2 regions of the Neisseria musculi genome follow, and region 2 is predicted to be linked to the other one. Evidence: predicted binding sites of a transcription regulator. Region 2 holds the regulator's gene; the other holds the start of a gene.
What was found. Region 2 encodes FNR, which switches genes on or off when oxygen is low (the NO sensors DNR and NnrR bind a similar motif). Its sites were predicted from a motif close to TTGATNNNNATCAA; they were not measured.
Positions count from the first base shown of each region.

Region 1: the regulator FNR is predicted to act here: its motif matches at 10,132-10,145, upstream of ccoN (cytochrome-c oxidase, cbb3-type subunit I).

Region 1 is NZ_CP060414.2:2,741,639-2,753,763, forward strand. Features, by position in the region: gene fumC (class II fumarate hydratase) at 1-980, opposite strand, end outside; gene H7A79_RS14130 (ABC transporter substrate-binding protein) at 1,255-2,880, opposite strand; gene cysS (cysteine--tRNA ligase) at 3,154-4,566, opposite strand; gene H7A79_RS14140 (zinc ribbon domain-containing protein) at 4,617-5,690, opposite strand; gene H7A79_RS14145 (hypothetical protein) at 5,791-6,162, opposite strand; gene obgE (GTPase ObgE) at 6,230-7,378, opposite strand; gene H7A79_RS14155 (TIGR01244 family sulfur transferase) at 7,653-8,099, opposite strand; gene H7A79_RS14160 (M61 family metallopeptidase) at 8,344-10,086, opposite strand; gene ccoN (cytochrome-c oxidase, cbb3-type subunit I) at 10,409-11,845, shown strand; gene ccoO (cytochrome-c oxidase, cbb3-type subunit II) at 11,872-12,125, shown strand, end outside.
Region 2 is NZ_CP060414.2:2,489,637-2,501,761, forward strand. Features, by position in the region: gene H7A79_RS12865 (ABC transporter ATP-binding protein) at 1-189, shown strand, start outside; gene H7A79_RS12870 (ArnT family glycosyltransferase) at 960-2,630, opposite strand; gene hemN (oxygen-independent coproporphyrinogen III oxidase) at 3,196-4,602, opposite strand; gene fnr (fumarate/nitrate reduction transcriptional regulator Fnr) at 4,766-5,500, shown strand; gene H7A79_RS12885 (CysB family HTH-type transcriptional regulator) at 5,608-6,558, opposite strand; gene H7A79_RS12890 (OmpA family protein) at 7,015-7,755, shown strand; gene thiL (thiamine-phosphate kinase) at 7,953-8,915, shown strand; gene H7A79_RS12900 (phosphatidylglycerophosphatase A family protein) at 8,908-9,396, shown strand; gene apaG (Co2+/Mg2+ efflux protein ApaG) at 9,439-9,810, shown strand; gene H7A79_RS12910 (alanine/glycine:cation symporter family protein) at 9,980-11,356, shown strand; gene bioD (dethiobiotin synthase) at 11,925-12,125, shown strand, end outside.

The DNA of each region.
Region 1 (12,125 bases), 250 kb from region 2:
GTTGGATTGACTTTGCCGGGCATGATCGAGGAGCCGGGCTCGTTTTCGGGGATTTTGATTTCGCCCAAGCCGCAGCGCGGGCCGGATGCCAGCCAGCGGATATCGTTGGCAATTTTGTTCAAACTTGCCGCCAGCGTTTTCAGCGCGCCCGAGGCATACACGCAGGCATCGCGGCCGGCCAACGCTTCGAATTTGTTGGGCGCGGTGATAAACGGCAGCCCGGAGAGTGCGGCCAGTTCGGCGGCGGCGGTTACCGCATAATCGGGGTGGCTGTTCAAACCTGTGCCGACAGCGGTGCCGCCCAAAGGCAGCTCGTATAAGCCTTGCAGGGCATCGTTCAGACGGCCCAGGCCGTGATCAAGCTGCGACACATAGCCTGAGAATTCCTGCCCCAGGGTGAGAGGCGTGGCATCTTGCAGGTGGGTGCGGCCGATTTTTACAATCGGCTGAAATGCTTCGGCTTTGGCCGCAAGCGTGTCGCGCAGGGCGGTTACGGCAGGAATCAGCAGACGGTTGATTTCGATGGCGGCGGCAACGTGAATGGCGGTGGGGAAAGAGTCGTTGGTTGATTGCGCGTGGTTCACATGATCGTTGGGATGCACGGGGCGGTAGGCCGCCAAACCCGTTCCCGCCAATTCGTTGGCGCGGTTGGCCAGCACTTCGTTCATATTCATATTCGACTGTGTACCCGAGCCGGTTTGCCACACCACCAGCGGAAACTGGCCGTCCAACCTGCCTGCCAGCACATCATCGGCGGCGCGGGTAATCAAATCAGCCTGTTCGGGTTGGATGCGGCCGAGCGCGGCATTGGCGGCGGCAGCGGCTTTTTTAACCAATGCTATAGCGTGAATCAAAGGCTGCGGCAGGGTTTCGCCGCCGATTTTGAAATTGTTGCGGCTGCGCTGGGTTTGCGCGCCCCAATAAGCATCGGCGGGCACTTCTACATTGCCCATCGTGTCGTGCTCGGTGCGGGTGGCCATCTTGTTTCTCCTGTTGTCGGTCAAACTCATGAGATGGTTCATTATGGCACAATTTAAAATAAATGATAATTAAAATCAACTTTTGGCATTATCCTGCTGCAAACTTGCACCGCCCGGGCAAAAACCATCTGCAAGCAGATTGGCACGGTTGCAATCCAAAGGCCGTATTGGCAGGGGCGGTTTGCAAAACAGAAGCCGCTTGAAAAGCCGAAGGCCGTCTGAAAATATTTTCAGACGGCCTTCGAGGTTTACTGCAAACACATTCGCAAACACATTATTGACGGATAAACAGCCGCTTGCTCGGCAGCTCGTTGAGCACGTCTTCGGTGGAATAGCCGCCGATGCGCGGTTTGACCAGCCGCGAATTCACATAGCCGTAAACGGGAATCACCGCGCTGTCTTTATCGATTTGCGCCTCGGCCTGCGTGTAAAGGGCGGCGCGTTCTTTAACGCCCACGCCCGGCTGCAGGGTTTTTGCCAGCAGGGCATCGTAGGCGGCGTTTTTATAGAAAGCGCGGTTGCTGCTGTTGGCCGACTGCAGGGTGTTTAAAAACGTGGAGGGTTCGTTGTAGTCGCCGCACCACGATGCGCGGGCGATTTGGTAGTTGCCGCTGCGGCGGTTGTCGAGATAGGTTTTCCACTCTTGGTTTTCAAGGTTCACTTTCACGAAACCCAGTGCCTGCTGCCACATCGAAGCGGCGGCCACGGCGATTTTTTTATGCTGCTCCGAAGTGTTGTAGAGAAAATTGAAGGTGAGCGGATTGCTTTCGCTATATCCTGCCTCGGCCAGCAGTTTTTTCGCTTCTGCCGCGCGGGAAGCCTGATCGAGCCTGCTCCATTCCGGCGTGTAGGGCACAAAGCCCGCAGTGCCTGTTCGGGTCAGGTTGTAGGCCGGTTCTTCGCCGCGCCCCAGTACTTTGGCAGCGATGGTTTCACGGTCTAAAGCCAGCGACAGTGCCTTGCGCACGCGCACATCGTCAAACGGGGTTTTTTGGTGGTTGATTTCCAGATAATAGGTGCAGAGATAGGGGCTGCGCTTTAATTCTTGCGGATATTTTTCTTGCAGCTTGGTATACATTTCAGGCGGCAGCGCATCGGTGATGTCGATTTCGCCCGCTTCGTAACGGGCCACATCATCGGTTTGCGAGCCCACGGGCAGAAACACCACGTTATCGATTTTCACGTTGGCGGCATCGCGGTATTGCGGGTTTTTTGCCAACTCGATGCGCTCGTTTACTACCCATTTTTTCATCACATAGGGGCCGTTGCCGACAAAATTTTCAGGCTGCGTCCATTTCGCGCCGTGTTTTTCCACAGTGGTACGGTGCACGGGCTTGGTGGCGGCGTGATACAGCATTTGCGGGAAATAAGGCACCGCTGCCGTGAGGGTAACTTGCAGCGTTTGCGGATCAACGGCTTTCACGCCGAGCGTTTCGGGCGGCTTTTTGCCCGTTAAGATTTCATCGATGTTTTCGATTTTGGCCGTCTGAAGATAAGTGGCGTATTGCGAAGCGGTTTTCGGATCGGCCAAACGCCGCCAGCTGTAAACGAAATCTTCGGCGGTGAACGGCTCGCCGTTGCTCCATTTCAGGCCTTCGCGCAGTTTGAACGTCCACACTTTGTTATCGGCACTTTGCCACGATTCGGCGGCGGCGGGAACCACCGCGCCTTTTTCATCGGTTTCTACCAAGCCTTCCAGCAGGTCGCGCACCACATTGATTTCAGGCACGCCGGTAATCTGGTGCGGGTCGAGCGACTGCGGCTCGGTAACATTGTTGCGGGTAACGGTGTCGGCAGCCGGGGTTGCGGCAGCACCGGCGGTTTGTTCCTGCCCGCCGCAGGCGGCAAGCAACAGAGCGGCCACGGCCGGCACAAAAAAACGGAAAGGGGAGGGCGGCATAAAATTTCCTCTGCAAAAATATCGGAACACAACGGGCAGATTGTAAAACAAAACCCAGGCCGTCTGAAACATTCAGACGGCCTGGGTTTTGTTTCGCTTGCAAACTGAAATATCGGCAGCATGCAAAAGCGGCCGCAAAAGTTTACCGGCTTTGCCAACCTGCCGCGCAGGGTTTCGGCGGGTTGCGGAGCGCATGGTGCGGCGCGGTCATCTTCAGACGGCTTGGGGTCGGATAACGGCTGCCGCGTTACCGGCGCGGGGCAGGCCGGCGGATTACCCCCGCCGCCAGGTGGTGCCGTCGGCGCCGTCTTCCAAGATAATGTTTTCGGCGTTGAGCAGGTCGCGGATGCGGTCGGATTCGGCCCAGTTTTTTGCCGCGCGCGCCTGTTTGCGCTGTTCGATCAGAGATTCGATGTCGGCATTGGAAAGGCCGTCTGAAACGCTGCCGCCCTGCAAAAATGCCTGAGGATCGCGCTGTAGCAGGCCGATGGTGCCCGCCAGTGCTTTCAAGTATCCGGCCAGTTCGGCGCTGTTGGTTTTGTTGGCCTCGCCTGCCAGCTCGAACAGCACGGCAACGGCTTCTGCGGTGCCGAAATCATCGTTCATCGCGGTGTGGAAACGGCGGGTGTAGGCGTTGCTGTTTTCATGCGCGACCACTTCGGCGGGCGGGGTGTTTTTCAGGGCGGTGTAAAGGCGGGTGAGCGCGCCTTTGGCATCGTTGAGATGGGCATCGGAATAATTCAGCGGGCTGCGGTAGTGGGCGCGCAGGATAAAAAAGCGCACCACTTCGGGATCGTATTGCTTGAGCACGTTGCGGATGGTGAAGAAGTTGCCCAGTGATTTCGACATTTTTTCGCCGTCCACGCGGATAAAGCCGTTGTGCAGCCAGTATTTCACATGGCTGGCTGTGGTTTTGCCGTGCGCTTCGTGATGCAGGCAGACACCGTGTGCGCCCACGCTTTGGGCGATTTCGTTTTCGTGGTGGGGAAACTGCAAATCGGCACCGCCGCCGTGGATATCGAAGGTGTTGCCGAACCATTTTCCGCCCATCGCCGAGCATTCGATGTGCCAGCCGGGGCGGCCTTTGCCCCACGGGCTGTTCCAAAAATCGGCTTCGTTGGGCTTGGCGGCTTTCCACAGCACGAAATCGAGCGGATCGCGCTTGAAGCCGTCTACTTCCACCCGCTCGCCCGCGCGCAGGTCGCCCAGCGATTTGCCCGATAGTTGGCCGTAGGCGGCAAATTCGCGCACGGCGTAGTAAACATCGCCGTTTTCGGCAGGATACGCCTTGCCGTTGGCAATCAGCCGCTCGATCATGGCAATCATCGGGGCGATGTGTTCGGTGGCTTTCGGCTCGGCATCGGGGCGCAACACGCCCAGCGCATCGGCATCTTCGTTCATCGCTTGGATAAAGCGTGCGGTCAGCGCGCCGATGGTTTCGCCGTTTTCGGCGGCGCGGGCGATGATTTTGTCGTCAATGTCGGTGATGTTGCGCACATAAGTGAGCGGGTAGCCGCACGCGCGCAACCAGCGCGCCACCATGTCGAACACCACCATCACGCGGGCGTGGCCGAGGTGGCAGTAGTCGTAAACCGTCATGCCGCAAACATACATACGCACGTTTTCGGGGTTGAGCGGCACAAACGGTTCTTTTTGGCGGGTTAGGGTATTGTAAACGGTCAGCATGGTTTTTTTTCTTGAGTCGGTGGAAAGGTGCCGTAACGCGGGCGGCAGTTTTACGGCGCTTCGGGCTGCCCGGCAGGGTGGCCGCAGCCGGCGCAATAGCGGTTGAAAGCGCTTTTACGGATTTTGCAGTGGTTGCAATAATCAAACAGATTGATGCCGCAATGGGGGCAGTAATCCATATCGGGCTGCTGGTAGTTGAGCTGGCGTTCGCAGCCGGGGCAGATGCTTTTGCTGATGCGCAGTTGGGCGGCATCATAACTCATTTGCTGCTGACGCTGGTTGCCGGGTAGGGCTTCTTCGGCTTTTTTGCGCTCGAGATAACGGTTCATGGCTGTGATGGCGTAGCGGCCGGCCAATACGGTGATGACGATGCCGACAAGGTAGCGCACATATCCGCCGTAGCTGGGCAGATAGGGCACCAGCTCGACAAAAAACGCAAACAGGGCAAAATAGATAAACCCCCACACAAACGGCCACCAGCGGGATTGACGCTGTTTGGCAAACAGGTAGCCGGCGATGGTGAGCAGGGGCAGTGTTAAGGCAAGGCGGTAAAGAAAGGTTTTTAATTCGATGCGGCGGTCATCGGCGGTTTTGCGCTCTTGCGCCTCTTGTTCCAAAAGATCGATTTGCTCTTGGATGCGGCTGTGCCGCTGGTTGCTGTCGAGCTGCTGCTGGCTGAGCGCATCGATTTTCTGCTGCAGCTGCTGTTCTTTGTTTTTCAACCCGTCTAGGGCGAGGGTTTGGCGGATAACTTCGGGGTTTTGCGAAGACTGCTCGGTAACGGCGCGGGCGGCCAGCCAGTTGTCGAACCTTTCCTGCTCTTTTTGGGTTTGCGCCTGCTGTTTGTCGAGTGCGAGACGCGCCTGCTCCATCGCTTCGCCGAGCGCATTCTGCTGTTTCACGATGGCTTGGCGTTCTTTTTCCAGCGGGTCGAAGCGGCCGTGGTCGATATAATCGTGCAGTACTTTATATTGGCCCACGGTAGGCAGCTCGCCGATGATTTTCCCGCCCAGGCCGATCAAAAAGAGGGCGAAAACAATGGCTACCAGCCATAATGCGCGGCGGAACCAGCGCTCGGGCATACGGCTGCTGTGTGAAGGGCGTGCCTGCCATTTCATTTTCATTTTTATGTTTCCTGTGAGAAAAACGGTTTTCAGACGGCCTTTTTAAGTGCCTTGCCGTCATTGGCATGTGTATTTTAACGTTGGGTTTGGGTTTCAGGCTTTATTTTGTCAGTTTCCAGCCGCCCTTTCCGCGCAGCAGGCGGATCTTGCCGTTGCGCGAGGCATAGCCGCCTTTCACGTTTTCCAAAACGGTGTGTTCCGGCACGCCGGAGGCGGACACTTCGGCGCGGGATTTGTCATCCGACAATAACACATATACCGCCAGCGTGCCGTTATCGGGGTCGGCGAATTGGATATCGGGGTTGTCGAACGGTTGGATGCACTGCTGTTTCAACACTGACCAGCTTTGCCCGGCCGAAGTGATGCAGCTGTGCGCATCGCGGCCTCCTCCGATTGCGGGGGCGGTTTCAAACGGTGGGGCAGTGCAGGCCGCCAGCGCGGCGGCAAGCAGGGCGGGCGGTTTTTTTTGCATGTGCAGGTTCCTTGTCTAAACGATGTTCCCGGTCAAGGCCGTCTGAAAAGAAAGTTTCAGACGGCTTCTATTCGGCTTTGAACACCGCCGTATCGGTTTTCGGCTGTTCTGCCGCTATATCCGCCGCAATCTGCCGCGCTGCCTGCGCCTCGGCGGCCAGGCGTTTTTTCTCGGTGAGGTAGGTGTTGGTCTGATACACCAGATCCTGCGTGCCTTCGTGGGTGAGTGCGCTGATTTTAAACAGGCGCGGGGTTTGCATATCGAAGCCGAAGCTGTCGTCCGGCTGCGGGTGGTTCCAGCCGATTTGTTCCAAAAACCGGGCGGTGCGCGCTTGGGCTTCTTCGGGCGCGAGCATATCGAGTTTGTTTAATACCAGCCAGCGGGGCTTGCTGTATAGCGCTTCATCGTATTTGCGCAGCTCTTCAATCAGCGCCAGCGCTTCGGCAGCGGGGTCGGCGTTTTCGTCAAACGGTGCCAAGTCCACCACGTGCAGCAGCAGGCCGGTGCGCGAGAGGTGTTTCAAAAAGCGGTGGCCCAAGCCCGCGCCTTCGGCCGCGCCTTCTATCAGGCCGGGAATGTCGGCCATCACGAAGCTGTGGTTTTCGTTGATGCGCACCACGCCGAGGTTGGGGTGCAGGGTGGTGAAGGGGTAGTCGGCCACTTTGGGGCGGGCGGCGGAAACGGCGCGGATCAGGGTGGATTTGCCGGCATTGGGCATGCCGAGCAGGCCGACATCGGCCAATACTTTCAATTCAAGCTTCAGGCTGCGCGCTTCTCCCTCTTCGCCGGGGGTGGACTGTTTGGGTGCGCGGTTTACCGATGATTTGAAGTGGATGTTGCCCAGGCCGCCTTTGCCGCCGCGTGCCACGCATACGCGCTGGCCGTGGTGGGTAAGGTCGGCCAGCAGTTCGCCGGTGTCGGTGTCGCGGATCAGGGTGCCCACCGGCATAGGCAGTTCGATATTGTCGGCACCTTTGCCGTAACGGTCGGAACCGTGGCCTTTTTCGCCGTTTTTGGCCTGGTAGCGTTTGACGAAACGGTATTCCACCAGCGTGTTGACGTTTTCATCGGCCACGGCAAATACGCTGCCGCCTTTGCCGCCATCGCCGCCGTCGGGCCCGCCGCGCGGTACGAATTTTTCGCGGCGGAAGCTCACGGCGCCGTTGCCGCCCCTGCCTGCCGCCACTTCGATTTTGGCTTCGTCTATAAATTTCATGATGTTTTCTACCAAAAGGTTTTCAGACGGCCGCAACACGGCGGCCGTCTGAAAAGAATATTAAATCGGTCAATATTATAAATTATAAAGGATATGTCCAAAGGCCGTCTGAAATATTGTTCGGACGGCCTGCGGGGTGGCTTTCGGTAAGTTGTGGCGGTGGGTTTGATTGGTTTGCCGCTATCGCTGAAGACAAGGAAAAATCCATTTCAACAAAAGCTTGTCTGAAATGCCGGTTTTGTTTCATATCTCGGCATACCGTGTCTTTAACACGTTATTTATCGGGCAGCCCGTTTGTTGCGGCTGCCTGCAAACGCGGCTCGAAACTGCTCAAGTCCACGCCTGCCTGTTTGACTGCCGCCACGGCTTGTGCCGCCGGCAAACCGTTCTGTACCTGATGGTAAGCCCACAGCAGGGCGCTGCGTGTGCCTGTGCGGCAATAGGCCAAAACCGGTTTTTCGGCTTGGCTTATCAGAGCTTGGAAGCGTGCGGCATCCTGCCCGTTGATTGCGGGTGCGGTTACGGGCTGGTGTGCCGTGTTGGTGATGCCGGCATCGGCCAGCCATTGCCGCACCTGATTAAAATCGGGTTGGTTGTCGGCTTCGCCATCAGGGCGGTTGCAGATCACGCTGCGTATGCCCAAAGCTGCCGCATCGGCCGCATCGGCTTGGGTGAGCTGCGGGGCAATATACAGCCCTTCGGCAAGTTTGCGGATATTCATCGGTTGCTCCTTTTTGAATCTGTTTGATTTTCAGACGGCCGAATGTTTGGATATGGTAAACCGGCTTGATTTCCGTTACGGCGTTGTGCGGCCGGCTTAACCGGCAAACCGCCAATCGGAGGCGCAGCCGGTTGCGCAGGATCTGCATTGCCTGCGGTTTGCTGCTCTGCGCCGAAAATGAAGCGGATTCACTGTAAATAAAATGCGTTGCGGCCGTCTGAAAAACCGTTGGCCACTGCCTGCGCTACACGCCCAGCCACTGCTTTAGCAGATAACGGTCGGTTATTTCCAATACGGCGGTATCGGCCTCCGCCGCCTGTACGGTCAAATCGGTTTCGTGCAGCACGCCGTGGCGGAAGTAGTGGATGTGCAGGGTTTCGCCTATTTCAAACTGCGGCCACTGCTGCTCAAAAGCAGTGCAGGCAAAGCCGTTGACGGCGATGATTGTGTCTTTCGGGCAGAGTGCGGCCTGCTCGGCGCTGCCGCCGTTGAACACATGGGTTAGGGTGATGCTGTGGGCGTTTTGTTTGAAGCGCGCGCCCAAATCGCCGGCGGGAAGAGTGGTTTCTGTGCCGTCCGTCCTGCCGCCGTTGCACGGCGCGGCCTGCCATTGCAGCTTTACGCCCGCAGTTTCCAGGCTGTTTTGCAGGGGCAGATTGTCGGTGGAATATAAAGCCGTCTGAAAAAAACTGCTTAAGTCCAAGCCGGTTATCTCTTGGCAATATACCTGCCATTGCCGCTCTTTGATGCCTTTGCCGTTTTCGCACCAATTGCGGTAGAGCGTCTGCATCACCGTGTCCAAACTGTGTTTGCCTGCGCTTTTGCTGCGGATCTGCAAATCCAGACATAAAGCCGCCAGCGCACCTTTCTGGTAGTAGCTGACGATGGCGTTGGGGCTGTTTTCGTTTGGTTTGTAAAATTTGTTCCACGCGGTAAAACTCGATTGCGCCAACGTTTGTTTCAGACGGCCTTTACCTTGCTGCACGCGGGTGATGGTTTGCGCCAGCAGCTTTAAATAAGCTTCCGGTGCAATCACGCCGCTGCGCACGAGAAATAAATCATCGTAATAAGACGTGATGCCCTCAAACGCCCAGAGCTGTTCGGTGTAGCTTTCGCTGTCCAAACGGTAGGGCAGGAATGCGGCGGGCTTGATGGATTTGACGTTCCAGGCGTGGAAATACTCATGGCTGAACAGCCCCAACAGTTGGATATAGGCATCGTTGGGCTCAATCATGTTGCGGGCGGGCAGGCTGTTGCGGCCGGCCAACAACGCCGTGCTGCTGATGTGTTCCAGACCGCCGTAAATATCATCGCCCACATGCAGGAGAAACAGGTATTCCTGAAACGGGGCGGGGGAGGGGAACATATTCTGCTGGGCGGTGCAGATTCTCTGTATGTCTTCAAGCAGACGCGGGCGGTCGAAGTCGCGGTAGCGGCCGCTCAGCACGATGCGGTGCGGAATCGAGCCGGCTTCAAAATGCAGTGTTTCAAATGTGCCCAGCTCAAAGGGGTGGTCGATCAATGCGGCATAAGAGGCCGTCTGAAAAATATGTTTGCCTGCGCCAGGCATGGATGTGGCAATCTGCCAGCCTTCGGGAAGCCCTTCGAAAGCGATTTGGTGCGGTTGGTTTTCGAGGCCGACAATATTGAGCAGTAGGCAGGCACCATCGAAAAAACCGCGTTCGGTGCTTAAAAACGAACCGCGCACGGATAAATCAAACGCATAAACAGTGTAGTGGATTTGCCACTCTTTCCCCCTGCATTCGGCAGTCCATTCGTTTTTGGATATCTGCTCAAGCACGGCAGGCCGCCCGTCCGACAAAGCATCGATGCTGATAATGTGGCGCGAAAAGTCGCGAATCAGATAACTGCCCGGCACCCAGTTGGGCAGCTTGATTTGTAAGGGTTTGTTATCCTTTCGGTAAAAACTCAGGCAAATCCGCCACAAATGGGCGGCAGGAACGGGGACAATGGTGTAGCGGAGAATGGAGTGGTTTGGCACGGTTGCAGCCTGTGTAATGGTTCAACAAACTTGATTTACATCAAGAAACTTTATGTAGCTAACCTATAATCTAATAAAATCAGGCTGAAAGCAAGCCGGTATGCCTGATGGAGGTTGGATATTCGAACCGATTCGGCTTGGTAGCAGACAGGTTTTGATTTAAAATGCAAAGCTTGAAAAGCCGCAAGCTGCCCGGGTTTACGCGGGAGCGGTGTTAAATTAAGAAAAATCGGGTATATCTTTGGCGTGTTTCAGCAAACCGGAGCAAACCGATAAATGTAAATTGCCATGTTTAATGGAGACCCTTATGGAAACGCAAACATATAACTACAAGGTGGTGCGCCAGTTTGCCGTCATGACTGTAGTTTGGGGTATCGTGGGCATGCTGGTGGGCGTGATTATCGCCGCCCAGCTGTTTCTGCCCGCCCTCAATCTTGCGGATGTCGGACCTTGGTTTCACTTCGGCCGTCTGCGTCCGCTGCACACCAATGCGGTGATTTTCGCTTTCGGCGGCTGCGGCCTGTTCGCCACGTCCTATTATGTGGTACAGCGCACCTGCAATGTGCGTTTGTTTGGCGGCAAATGGCTGCCTGCCTTTACTTTTTGGGGATGGCAGTTGGTTATCGTTTTAGCCGCCATCACCTTGCCGCTGGGCTACACCCAGGGTAAGGAATATGCCGAATTGGAATGGCCGATCGATATTCTGATTGCGTTGGTATGGGTTGCCTATGCGGTTGTCTTCTTCGGCACTATTGCTACCCGGAAAATCAAACACATTTATGTGGCCAACTGGTTCTACGGTGCATTTATTTTGGCAGTGGCACTGCTGCATATCGTTAATAGCTTGGCTATTCCTGCCGGAGCCATGAAATCTTACCCGGTTTATTCGGGTGCCATTGATGCCATGGTTCAATGGTGGTACGGCCATAATGCCGTAGGTTTCTTTCTGACTGCCGCTTTTTTGGGCATGATGTATTACTTCGTACCCAAACAGGCCGGCCGCCCGGTTTACTCTTACCGTTTGTCTGTTGTGCACTTTTGGGCGTTGATTTTCACTTATATGTGGGCAGGCCCCCACCATCTGCACTATACCGCTTTGCCCGACTGGACTCAGTCGTTGGGTATGGTTTTGTCGCTGATTCTGTTTGCTCCATCATGGGGCGGTATGATTAACGGCATTATGACTCTGTCGGGTGCATGGCATAAACTGCGCACCGATCCGATTTTGAAATTCTTGGTGGTTTCCCTTTCTTTCTACGGGATGTCCACTTTTGAAGGTCCGATGATGTCGATTAAAACCGTCAACGCATTGAGCCACTATACCGACTGGACTGTGGGACACGTTCACTCGGGCGCTTTGGGTTGGGTCGGCTTTGTTACCATCGGTGCAATCTACTACCTGATTCCGCGCCTGTTCGGTAAAAGGGAAATGTATAGCATCAAGCTGATTGAAGCTCACTTTTGGATTGCAACCATCGGTGTTGTGCTATACATCGCCTCTATGTGGATTTCCGGTGTGATGCAGGGTCTGATGTGGGGAGCATTGAATGATGACGGCACTCTGACCTACTCTTTTGTAGAATCGGTAAAACGCAGCATGCCTTTCTATATGATTCGCTTTGCAGGCGGCCTGCTGTATCTGAGCGGGATGGTAATTATGGCCTACAACGTTTACCGCACCGTTATCGGGGGCAAACCTGTTGATGCCGAAATTCCTGCCGTTTCTCAAGCGCAACATCACTAACGATAAAAGAAAGACAGGCTACCAAAATGAAATTACAACAATTAGTCGAAGAAAAAGTCGGCATGTTGATTGTTTGTACCTTTGTGGTGATCAGCATCGGCCTTTTGATTGAGATTGTGCCGCTGTTCTTTACCAAATCGGTAACAGAGCCGATTAAAGGCGTTAAACCTTACTCTGCTTTGCAAGTGGCCGGACGTGATATTTATGTACGTGAAGGTTGCTACAACTGCCACTCCCAAATGATCCGCCCGTTCCGTGCGGAAACCGAACGTTACGGCCA
Region 2 (12,125 bases):
CACCAACACAGCCTGATGCGCTACCTCAACCGCCAAACGCAGCGTTTCAGCGTACTGATGGTGCTGCACGATTTGAACCTGGCCGCGCAATACGCGCAGCATATTGTATTGCTCAACCAGGGCAGGGTTATCGCCGCAGGCGCGCCCAAAGCCGTGATGCGGCTGGAATTGCTCGCCGAAGTGCACTAATGGCCGATACGGCGCATGTGCGGCGGCGGGCAGGTTTATTTCAGCAGTTGAGCAAACGGGAAAACCGGCCAAACCCAAGGCCGTCTGAAACATTCAGACGGCGCCGCTATCGCGAGCCCGCTTTATTTTTTCAGCACCGGTCGGTGTAGACCGCCGGTGGCAAAGGAAGGCATAGAACCGGCCCTGCCGCCGCCTGCGGCCTGCAAAACCATTTCAGCACCGCAGAAACCGCTTTCCTTTTGGAAATTGGGTTTCACTGCCCGAGTATCCACAACCGGCTCAAATTAAGCAATCATATTCTAAAGCCGTTTGAAGCCATGTTAAACCGTTTCAGACGGCCTTATTGCCCCCCTGTGAAAGGGGGGCGTTTTTACATTTTGTTTCTTAGCAAATCTTTGGGTGTCGGGAAGGGGTGGGGTGTTGCACTTTTATGTTGAAACAATGGGTTGGTGATTTTTTGTGTGTTTGGGAGTTTTGCGGTTTTGCTCTTTCGGCACTTTTGGCAACTCAAACATTCCCAAACGGCTTTTCGGGCAAAAAGCGAAAAGTGTAAATAAGCACCGGATTTTTCTACTCTCGGGGTTTGGGCAAAAATTTTTTGCAAGGCAGTTTGAAATGAAGGCTGTTGGAACTGTTTGAAGATTTTGTTTCTGCGCAGTTTGGGCGGCCAAACGTTTGGTATTCGGGCATGGGTTTAATCGATACTTCAATATTTTCATCTGTATTCCCGCCTGCGCGGGAATGGCGGCATTGGTGCTTTTCAGGCGGCCTTAAGGTGTTTTGGCAACGGCTGCGGCCTTTTTCAGCAATGCGAAGCCTTCTGTTTTGTTGCGCGGGCGTGCGCCCTCCCACAGCAGATGCCAGCCTTCGGGGGCGGGGCTGCCTTTGGGCTGCTGCACCAGCCGGTAGGCGCATGAAGTATCGTTTACGCGCAGTTGAAGGGTGCCGTATTGCTGCCATACGATGCGGGCGGTGGCGGCTCCGGCATCTATGCCCACGCAGCTTGTGCCTTCTGCGAGGGCGGTTTTCACTGCGGCGGGCAGGGCGGCTTCCATCTGCCGAACCACGGGGGCGTGGCTTTTGGCGGCATCGAGCCAGGGTAGAAACAGGGTCATCATTAACGCCCACACCAGCGTTACTCCGGCCGCCCAGTTGGTAACGGCCTGCCGCCCTCGGATGTGTTTGCGGGTAATCGCCCACAGCCACACGGGTGTGAACGATACGGCTACCAGCATGGGTATGGTGTCGATGTCGGGAATGTAGTGGGGGCTGAAATAATGGGAGCGTTCGGCCAGTTTGGCCGGCCAGCCGTAGTTCATGGCGAAGAAGCCCAGCCATAAAAATACGGCAAACAGGCCGAAAGCCATGATGCCGAACCAGTTGATGAATGCTGCTGCGCCACGCCGCAGGCCGTCAAGCTGCGCTGCGCCGAGCAGGGCGAGAGGGGGCAGCAGCCAAACCAGGTGGTCGGGGTGGCGGTGGGGGGTGAGTGTGAGCAGCAGGGTTGCTGTGGTGAGCCAAAATACGGCGAGTACGCCCCAGCGTTGTTGCAGCAGGCGGGTGCGGGAGGCTGTCCAGGCGGCCAGCGGCCAGGCGGGAAAGGCAAACCACAGCAGGTTTTTCAGGTAATAGGGCAGCGAAAAGGCCGTCTGAAAACTTTGTGTGCCGCCGAATGCGCCGAAGGCGTGGTGGTGCAGCCAGATGTGGAAGGCGGCTTCGTTGGTTTTCAGCAGCGCGAAGGGGTAAACCGGCAGCAGCGGCAGGGCAACGGCAAATGCGCCCACCAGCGTGAGAGAGTAGCGTTTGAACTGCCAGCAGGGATGGGCTGCCAATGCGGCGGCGGCCAGCATCAGCGCGGCAGGCAGCAGCAGCCCGGCCGACACCGACAGCAACACCCAGCCGCCGCCCAGCATCAGTGCGGCCATAATCACGTGTGTCTGCGCCAGCGAGAATCCGTACAGACACATGGCGAGCGCGGCAAATACCACCGATTGGCTGCCGAGAAAGTGTGCCATGGTAATCAGGCCGGTGCAGCCGATTAAAATCAGCGCCACGCTGCGCCCTTGATGGCGGCCGAGCAGACGGAATCCCGCGCTGCCGCAGCAAAACAGGCCGAGTGCGGTGAACAATACGCTGGCGAAACGGGCGGCGGAATAGGCATCGGCCGCCCAGGGTGAGAGCAGCTGCTCAAACCATGCGGCAACCCACAGATACACGGGCGACACGTTGAAATAGGGCTGCCCGAGCACGGTGGGCAGCCATGCGGAGCCGCCGTCTGAAAAGGCTTCTATGGCGGTGAACACGGCGGGTTCGGCGGGGTTCCACAGGTTGCGTGAAAAAATGCCCGGCCACAGCCATGCAAAAGCCAGCAGCAGCAACAGCCAGGGTTTTTCACCTGTTGGGGCGGGAGGTTGGGATTCGGGCGGGGTGTAGGTCAGCATGGGGCGGCAGATGGAGAGTGAAACGGTTTAAGTGTAGCAAATAATTAACGGCACGGGATAGTGAGCCGTTGCAGGGATAAGGTTTGTCGTGCCTGTCATTTCCGGCGCGGGGTGCAGCAATACCGTAATGGAAACGGGGGCGGGTTCACCATGACGGCATGGTGGCAGGAGCGGCAGTTTGTGCTGCTTGCGGGCTATGAAAGGCCGGAATTTTGCAAAAATAAGCCGGCCGGCTTAAATAACGGCAGCGTTGGTTTGCTTTGCGGCGCAGCCTGCAGCTTATCGCGTTGTGCTTGATTTTATTGGATTGGCTTGTAACTTAGGCCGTCTGAAAAAAACAGCGGTCTGTATCGGATTGGGGGAGATATTGCGCAGAACCGGAAAACGGTATCCGCACAATATGCAGCGCCGGCACCGCACATTGAAACCTTATTGGGCAAGGTGCAGGCAATATCCGCGCCACGCGATGCGGCAGTGGACACAGGGAGCGGGCAAACACGGGTTTCAGACGGCCCCGGCTTTATTGGCAAACCCACCTCGGTTCAACTTTGCCTGCGACACGCTGCTAAACCGTTTTGGAATATTGCGCCGTGGTTTCTTTATGGCGCAAGTGGTAGTCGAACACCATGGCAATGTTGCGGATTAAGAACCGTCCTTTGGGCGTAATCTGCAGGCCGTGCGGTTTGACTGCCAGCAGGCCGAGTTCGGCCAACTGCCGCAAATCTGCCAGCTCGGTTTGGAAATAATGGGCAAACGAGATGCCGAACATATGTTCATACACTCGGAAATCTAAGGTGAAACGGCACATCAGATCTTGAATGATGTTGCGCCGCAATAAGTCGTCCTGGTTGAGGCGGTAGCCGCGCATCACGGGCAGGCGGCCGGCATCGATGGCGGCATAGTAAGCATCGATATCGCGCTCGTTCTGCACATAAGTGTTGGCGGTTTTGCCGATAGAGGATACACCCAGGGCAATCAGATCGCAGTCGGCATAAGTGGAATAACCCTGGAAATTGCGTTGCAGACGGCCTTCTTTCAAGGCGCGTGAAAGCTCGTCGCCGGGCTTGGCGAAATGATCCATGCCGATAAACACATAACCGCGTGCGGTGAGTGTTTGTACGGCGTATTGCAGAATATCGAGTTTTTCTTCGCTGCCGGGCACGGCTTCGGTGTCGATGCGGCGCTGCGGCTTGAAAATATGCGGCAGATGGGCATAGTGGTAGAGCGCCAGGCGGTCGGGGTCGAGCGAAAGCACGGTTTCGAGAGTGGGCTTGATGCTTTCGATAGACTGGTGCGGCAGGCCGTAAATCAAATCCACGCTTACTGATTTGAAGCCCGCTTCGCGTGCAGCATCGACCACTTCGCGTGTTTCTTCAACGGTTTGCACGCGGTTGACCGCTTGTTGCACTTTAGGGTCGAAATCCTGAATGCCCACACTCATGCGGTTGAAGCCCAAGCGGCCCAAATGCAGTACGGTTTCACGGCTGACTTTGCGCGGGTCGATTTCTATCGAATATTCCCCGCCGGGAACCAAGTCGAAATAACGCCGTATCATCGCAAAAACGCGCTCCAACTGGCCGTCGCTCAAAAACGTGGGCGTGCCTCCGCCGAAGTGCAGTTGGGCCAGCTGGTGGCGGCCGTTCAGATGCGGGGCGAGCAGCGCCATCTCTTTTTCGAGATATTCGATATAGGCATCGGCGCGGGATTTGTCTTTCGTGATGATTTTGTTGCAGCCGCAGTAATAGCAGATGGTGTTGCAGAAAGGAATGTGGATATAAAGCGACAAGGGCTTGTTTAAGGCCCCTGCGTTTCGCGCCTCAAGCGATTTTATATAATCGGTTTCGCTAAAGCTGCCGTGAAAGCGGTCGGCAGTTGGATAGGAAGTGTAGCGGGGGCCGCTGGAAGGCAGCGAGGCAATCAGCCTGCGGTCGAATTCGGTTTCGGTGTGGTTATGTATATTTATAATTTTCATTAAATGGTTTTCTTGATTCGGGGGTAGATAGGCAAATCAAAGGTAGTTTGATAGAATATCCGCACTATCATAAACAAGCCTTGACCGGAGTCAATAGTCCTTAAGTCGCGGCTCTACTATATAAATGATAAATGGAAGTTGCTTAGAAGAAAAGGTGCCTGCCATGCCTGCACACACTGCCCAGCATCAGATGAAAACGCTGTGTTCAACATGTTCCTTGCGCGAACTGTGCCTGCCTGTTGGGTTGATGCCGACCGAATTTGCCCAGTTGGATACCGTTATCCGCCAAAGCCGCCGTTTGAAAAAAGGCGAATATCTCTTTCGCGCAGGCGAGCCTTTTGCTTCTTTGTTTGCCATTCGTACAGGCTTTTTCAAAACCACTATCGCCAGTCAGGACGGGCGCGACCAGGTAACCGGTTTTTTTATGTCGGGCGAGCTGATCGGCATGGACGGCATCTGTACGCAGACCCACAGTTGCGATGCCGTGGCGTTGGAAGACAGCGAGGTGTGCGAGCTTCCGTTTCTGCATATGGAAGAATTGGGGCAGAATATTCCCAGCCTTCAAAACCATTTTTTCCGCTTGATGAGCCGGGAAATCGTGCGTGACCAGGGGGTGATGCTGCTGTTGGGAAATATGCGCGCCGAAGAGCGGTTGGCGGCTTTTTTGCTCAATCTCTCCGGTCGTCTGTATGCCCGCGGTTTTGCTGCCAATGACTTCATTTTGCGGATGTCGCGCGAAGAAATCGGCAGTTATTTGGGGCTGAAGCTGGAAACCGTCAGCCGCACCCTGTCGAAATTTCATCACGAAGGGCTGATTTTGGTCGAACACAAACACATTAAAATCTTACAGCCGCAAGTGCTGAAGAAAATGGTTTCCGGTTGCGAGCATGCCGTATAGGCATTTGAAATCAACCATTAACAGAAAGCAGGCCGTCTGAAAAATGCTGTTTCAGACGGCCTTTGCCTTTCAATATGTTCAATCAAGTCAATATGTTCAATCAAGATTCAGATGGAAAAATCTTCTTCAATCGGCGCGTATAATATTTTATCTATCTGCATACGGGTTAGTTTGGGGGAGAACAAATTAATGAATTCATAGGTATAGCCGCGCAGATAAGTATCAGGCCGCAGCGCGATGTAGGTGTGGGAAGGCTCGAACAAGTGCGATGCATCGATTAGGTGCAAATCCCCGTCTGTTTTACCGTCATAAGCCATTTTTGCCATTAAGCCTACGCCCAAGCCCAGCCGTACATAGGTTTTCAACACATCTGTATCGGCCGAAGATAAAGCCACAGCGGGCAAATCCAGCCGGGCCTTTTGGAATGCACGGGCGATATTGTTGTTGTGGTTAAGGGCAAATTCATAAGTTACCAGCGGAAAAGCTGCCAAATCTTCAATTGTCAGCGGATGGCGGCAGTCCAAGAGCGGGTGGCCGTCCGGTACGATTGCCGCATATGTCCATGTTTCGCAGGACAGTTTTCTCAATTCGCCGCTTTCCTCCGATGTTTCGGTGGCAATGGCAAAGTCGGCGTTGCCGCTTAGCACCATTTGGGCAAGTGTATCAGGGCTGCCCTGCTTGATGGTCAGGCGCACTTTGGGGTAACGCTGCACAAATTCAGCCACAATGGCAGGCAACGCATAGCGTGCCTGCGTGTGGGTGGTGGCGATGGTCAGCGGGCCGCTGTCGTGTCCGGTAAACTCACTGCCGATATTTTTAATATTCTGCACATCGTGCAAAATCCGCTCGGACAGTTCCAAAACCACTTTGCCGGGCTGGGAAACCGAAACTACGCGCTTACCGCTGCGGATAAAAATCTGTATTCCCAATTCTTCTTCCAGCAGTCTGATTTGCTTGGAAATGCCGGGTTGCGATGTAAACAGAGCCTCGGCAGCTTCAGACACATTCAGATTGTGGCGGTAAACTTCGAGTGCGTAGCGTAATTGCTGTAATTTCATCTTAAAAAAGCCAAGAAAAACCAAGCGGCGGAGCTTGTGGATTCTGTACGACAAAGGGCTGCCAATTTAGCACATTTTGGCAAAATCTGCCCGGTTGCCCCACTGAAGGGCTTAAAGTTTTTGTTTTTTAATAAACAATCTTTTATTGATATTGAACAGTCATGAGTGCAGAGTGGTGCTGATTGTTGTTTATGTGCAACGGGATTGGCGTATAAATGTTGTTTTGCTTGCCAATGAATGACACGGGCTTGATTTTTCGGCATGATTTAGAAATGGGAAGCGGGTCTTTGCCGTTGTGCGCGGGCAGTTGTGTATTGACAGTTTGCCCTCCGTTTCTTTATAGTGCAAACTGATATATCCGATTTGCCGCCGTTTACAACAGTGGCCTGTATATTGGTGATTTGCAGCGGCTACGCTCTGCGCCCGTTGTATAACAATCTTTGATGAGGGAATAAAATGACCAAACAGCTGAAATTAAGCACCTTGTTTGTTGCCTTGGTTGCTTCAGGTACCGCAATGGCCAGTGAGGCGCATACCAAACACGGTTATACCGTTGACCGCGAACAAACCATCGTCCGCAACAACTATGGCGAGTGCTGGAAAAATACCTATTTCGATAAAGAAACCCAAGGCCGCATCGAGTGTGGCGATGCTACTCCGGTAGCTACCGCCCCCCAATACGCCGATGAAACCGTTTCTCTGTCTGCCAACACCCTGTTCGGCTTCGATAAAGACAATCTGCGTCCCGAAGCTACCGAAACCCTGAACGCTTTGGCCCAGCGTTTGAGCAACACCAATGTAGAAGCCGTGCGTGTTGAGGGCCACACAGATTTTATGGGTTCCGAGCAATACAACCAAGCCCTGTCTGAGCGCCGTGCTAACGTAGTTGCCAACTACTTGGTAGGTCAAGGCGTTGCTTCCAATAAGATTTCCGCCGTTGGTTTGGGCGAGTCCCAAGCACGCATGACTGCTTCTTGCGAAGCCGAAGTTGCCAACTTAGGTAAAAAAGTTTCCAAAGCCAAAAAACGTACTGCTCTGATTGCATGTATCGAGCCTGACCGCCGTGTAGATGTTAAGATCCGTACGCTGGTAACCAAACAGGTTGCTCCGGGTCAGGTTGAGGGCGAGCGCCCTGCTTCTGAAGAAGGTTGGATTCCCGGCCCCGCTTCCAAATATCACGGCTACACCCGTCCTTAATCAACTGAAAGTTGAAGAGCAAACCCCGCTTCGGCGGGGTTTTGTGTTAAAGGAGACAGTATGGTTTGAGGGTAAACGGTTTATAATGATTTACCGAATCGGGATTCGAACGGGGATGTTTGGTTGCAGAGCAGTTGCTTGTTACGCCGGGTGATTGGCCGGGCTCCTGTTTTTTCAGACGGCCTGACGATTATTTTATGAAAGAATTTGATTTTATCCGCCGCTATTTACACCGTTCCCAAGCCGATGCAGATGTATTGATCGGTATTGGCGATGATGCAGCCGTTATCCGCCCGCGAGCAGGGTATGACTTGTGCTTTAGTAGCGATATGCTGTTGAAAGACAGGCATTTTTTTGGGGATGTTGCACCTGCTGATTTGGCATATAAAGTGTTGGCGGTGAATATTTCGGATATGGCGGCAATGGGTGCCTCGCCGCGCTGGGCTTTGTTGGGGGCGGGTTTGCCGCAGCTGCAGGAAGATTGGTTGGCAGAGTTTTGCGGCAGCTTGTTTGTGCTGGCGCAGCATTTCGGCATCACGCTTATCGGCGGAGATACCACCAAAGGCGATTTGGTATTTAATGTTACCATTGTCGGCGAATTGCCGCAGGGCAGGGCGTTGCGGCGGGATGCTGCGCAGGCGGGAGACGATGTGTGGGTATCGGGGCAGTTGGGCTTGGCAGCTGCGGCACTGCACCATCATTGGCATACGTTTGCTTTGCCCGATGCGGTTTTTGATTGTTGCGAGCGGGCGCGGCTGCGACCTGAGCCAAGAGTGGCTTTGGGGCAGGCATTGTTGCCGGTGGCTCATGCTGCGCAAGATGTTTCAGACGGCCTGGCGCAGGATTTGGACCATATTTTGCAGGCTTCGGGCGTGGGAGCCGAGGTTTTTGCCGACAATGTGCCTACTTTGCCGCAGTTACACGATGTTTTGGATAAAACGGCCCTATACGGCTGCGTGTTGGCGGGCGGGGATGATTATGAGCTGGTGTTTACCGCACCACGGTCGTGCCGCAGTGCTGTGGCTGAGGCAGGCAGGGCAAGCGCTACGCCGGTAACGCGCATCGGCAGAATAACGCAAGATCGCGGCCGTCTGAATATTTTAAACGCCAACGGTATGCCGGTTGCGTTGGCTTCTTTAGGATTCAATCATTTTGAGTGATTTCAAACCCACTTTTTCATGGCTGAAGCAACGGCCGTTGTGCCTGCTCGGCTTCGGCTTCGGCAGCGGTTTGGCTCCGGTGGCGCCGGGTACGTTCGGCACGCTGCCCGCACTGCCGATAGCATTTGTTTTGTATTTGGCCGGTATAACGGGTTGGTGGCTGGCAGCGTTGTGCGTTATCCTCTTTGGGTGGGGAATATGGATTTGCAGCCATACCGAACGCGAACTGGGTATCATGGATTACGGCGGCATTGTGTGGGACGAAATGGTTGCCATGTTGCTGCTGCTCGCATTCGTGCCGTTTCATTGGACGTGGTGGCTGGCCGCATTTGCCGTGTTCCGCCTGTTTGATGCATTTAAGCCCTGGCCGATAAAGTGGCTGGACAAGCGCCTGCACGGCGGTTTGGGCATTATGCTTGATGATGCGGTGGCCGCCGGTTTTACGCTGGCCGTGCTGCACATTGCCGCAAGGGTGATGTAACCCAAAATACAGGCCGTCTGAACATCACTATCCGGAATTTGTATGATGGACGAAATCGAAATTATTGTGGAACCCAGTTTTTTGGCAGAGCAAAGCAATATCGCCAAAGATCAATATGTGTTCGGCTACGGCATCACCATCCGCAACAACAGCGGTGAAGTGGTTACCCTGCGCAAGCGCCATTGGCAGATTACCGATGCGCACGGTGCAGTAGAAAAAGTGTCGGGTGTCGGCGTGGTGGGCGAGCAGCCCGTGCTGTATCCCGGCGAAGATTATTATTACAGCAGCGGCGCCCGTCTCAACACCCCGTGGGGCTGCATGGAGGGCAGCTATGAATTTGAAGACGGTTGCGGCGGGCGGTTTTCCGTGCCGATTCCCAAATTTGATTTGAGGGCTGATGTGGCGGTGCATTAACCGTTTGCCTGCGGGGCTTTGTTTGTGTGTATTTGAGGCCGTCTGAATAGTTTTCAGACGGCCTCGGTTTGATAGCGGCGCTAGAGCGGTTTACCCCTGCTTGCAATTCTTTACGCCTTGTGCTGAAATGCTGGGCATCAGAACAAAATGTCAGCAATCAGGAGTGAATATGGAAGCCTTACATCATTTTTTTGATACCGTGGGCGGTTGGGTTTGGGGGCCGGCGATGCTGGTGCTGCTTGTCGGCACCGGCGTGTTGCTGACCGTTTTGCTCAAGGGTCTGCAATTCAGTATGCTGGGCTATGCGCTCAAACAGGCGTTTATGCCGCACCACAAAAAAGAAGACGGCAGCGACCACGATGGCGATATTTCGCATTTCGGTGCATTGATGACCGCGCTTTCGGCCACCATCGGCACGGGCAATATCGCCGGCGTGGCCACCGCCGTGGTTGCGGGCGGTCCCGGGGCGGTGTTTTGGATGTGGATAACCGCCATTTTCGGCATGGCCACCAAATACGGCGAAGGCGTGCTGGCAGTAAAATACCGCGTGGTCAATAAAAAAGGCGAAATGTCGGGCGGCCCGATGTATTACATCGAGCGCGGTTTGGGCAGCAAATGGAAATGGCTGGCTTATGCGTTCGCCCTGTTCGGCACGGTGGCATCGTTCGGCATCGGCAGTTCGGTGCAGTCTAATTCGGTGGCGCAGGCCGTACAGGCCAGTTTCGAGATCGATACCGTTTACACCGGTGTGGCATTAACCGTATTGACGGCCATTGTGGTGCTGGGCGGTATCCGCAGCATTGCCAAGGCTTCTTCGCTGATTGTGCCGCTGATGGCCGTGTTTTATGTGGCGGGCGGGCTGGTGATTATTATGGCCAATCTTGATTTGGTGCTGCCTGCCCTGAAGCTGATTCTCAGCGATGCCTTTACCGGAGAGGCAGTTGCCGGCGGGGCAATCGGCAGCGTTATCCGCTACGGCGTGGCGCGCGGCGTGTTTTCCAACGAAGCCGGTATGGGTTCTGCACCGATTGCGGCGGCAGCGGCCAAAACCGACCACCCTGTGCGTCAGGCGCTGGTGTCGATGACCGGCACTTTCCTCGACACCATTGTTGTGTGTTCGATTACCGGCATCGTGTTGGTGATGGGTTTGCTCGGTGCCGGCGGTGAATTTGTGAAGCCGGAAATCACCGGCGCGGCACTCACCACTTCCACCTTTGACCGCCTGTTGCCCGGCCCCGGCGGCTGGGTAGTAACCATCGGCCTGATATTCTTTGCTTATTCAACCATTTTGGGCTGGTGTTACTATGGCGAAAAATGTGCGGCTTATGTGTTTGGTGATGGTTTCGCCAATGTTTACCGCGTGGTTTATGTGGCCACCGTGATGCTCGGCACGGTAGTCAGCTTGGATTTGGTGTGGCTGGCAGCCGATACTTTCAACGGTTTGATGGCCGTTCCCAACCTGATTGCCCTGCTGCTGCTTTCCGGTGTGATTGTGAAAGAAACCAAAGACTTCAAAGCCAAGCGCAAGAGCGGCGAACTGCCTTAAAACAAATTGTTTTCAACCAAATACAGTCAGTTTTTCAGACGGCCCAAACAGTGTTTCGGGTCGTTTTTTATGTATCGGGACCATTTCGCCGCCAACCGGGTTGCCCGTAATCTGCGCGCAGACCTTAAGCAGATTGGCCATATTGGGGATACGGCAATGTTTACGCACCGCGCATCGGCATTACCATATGGTTCCGCGCCTGGGGCTTTGTGTTCCACTACCTCCATCATTTCTACTGCTTCCAAGCACAAGTGCCCGGCCGGCCGGTTTCAGACGGCCGTGTTTGCGGCTGAAACAACCCGCGTATGCCCGCTATATCGGGTATGCACCACAGTAAGCCCGAAGGACTGCTTGTTTGGGGCGCGCAGGCATTTCCCAATCGGAAAACATGGCCGATAGGTCGATATGGCCGCACTCGAAAGCGCAGAGTGTGCAGGGTTGGCAAACCCCGTCCTGCCGCCAGATAGCGGTGAAAGTGCTTGATTTCAGTTACGGTGTTATTTTGCCTTGTGGTTTGCACTGCCTGCGGTTTGCTTTGCACCGCAAATGTGCGAATGCACTATAATGATTGACCGTAATCCGTCAAAGGCCGTCTGAAACCATGCAGCAGCAAGTTTATTTCGTTACCGGCACCGACACCGGAGCAGGCAAGACATTCTGCACCGCAGCCATGCTGCAAGCCGCCGCGCAAGCAGGCAGGCGCAGCATCGGCTTCAAGCCCGTGGCTTCGGGAGCGGACGGCTCCGGCACCAATACCGATGTGGCCGTA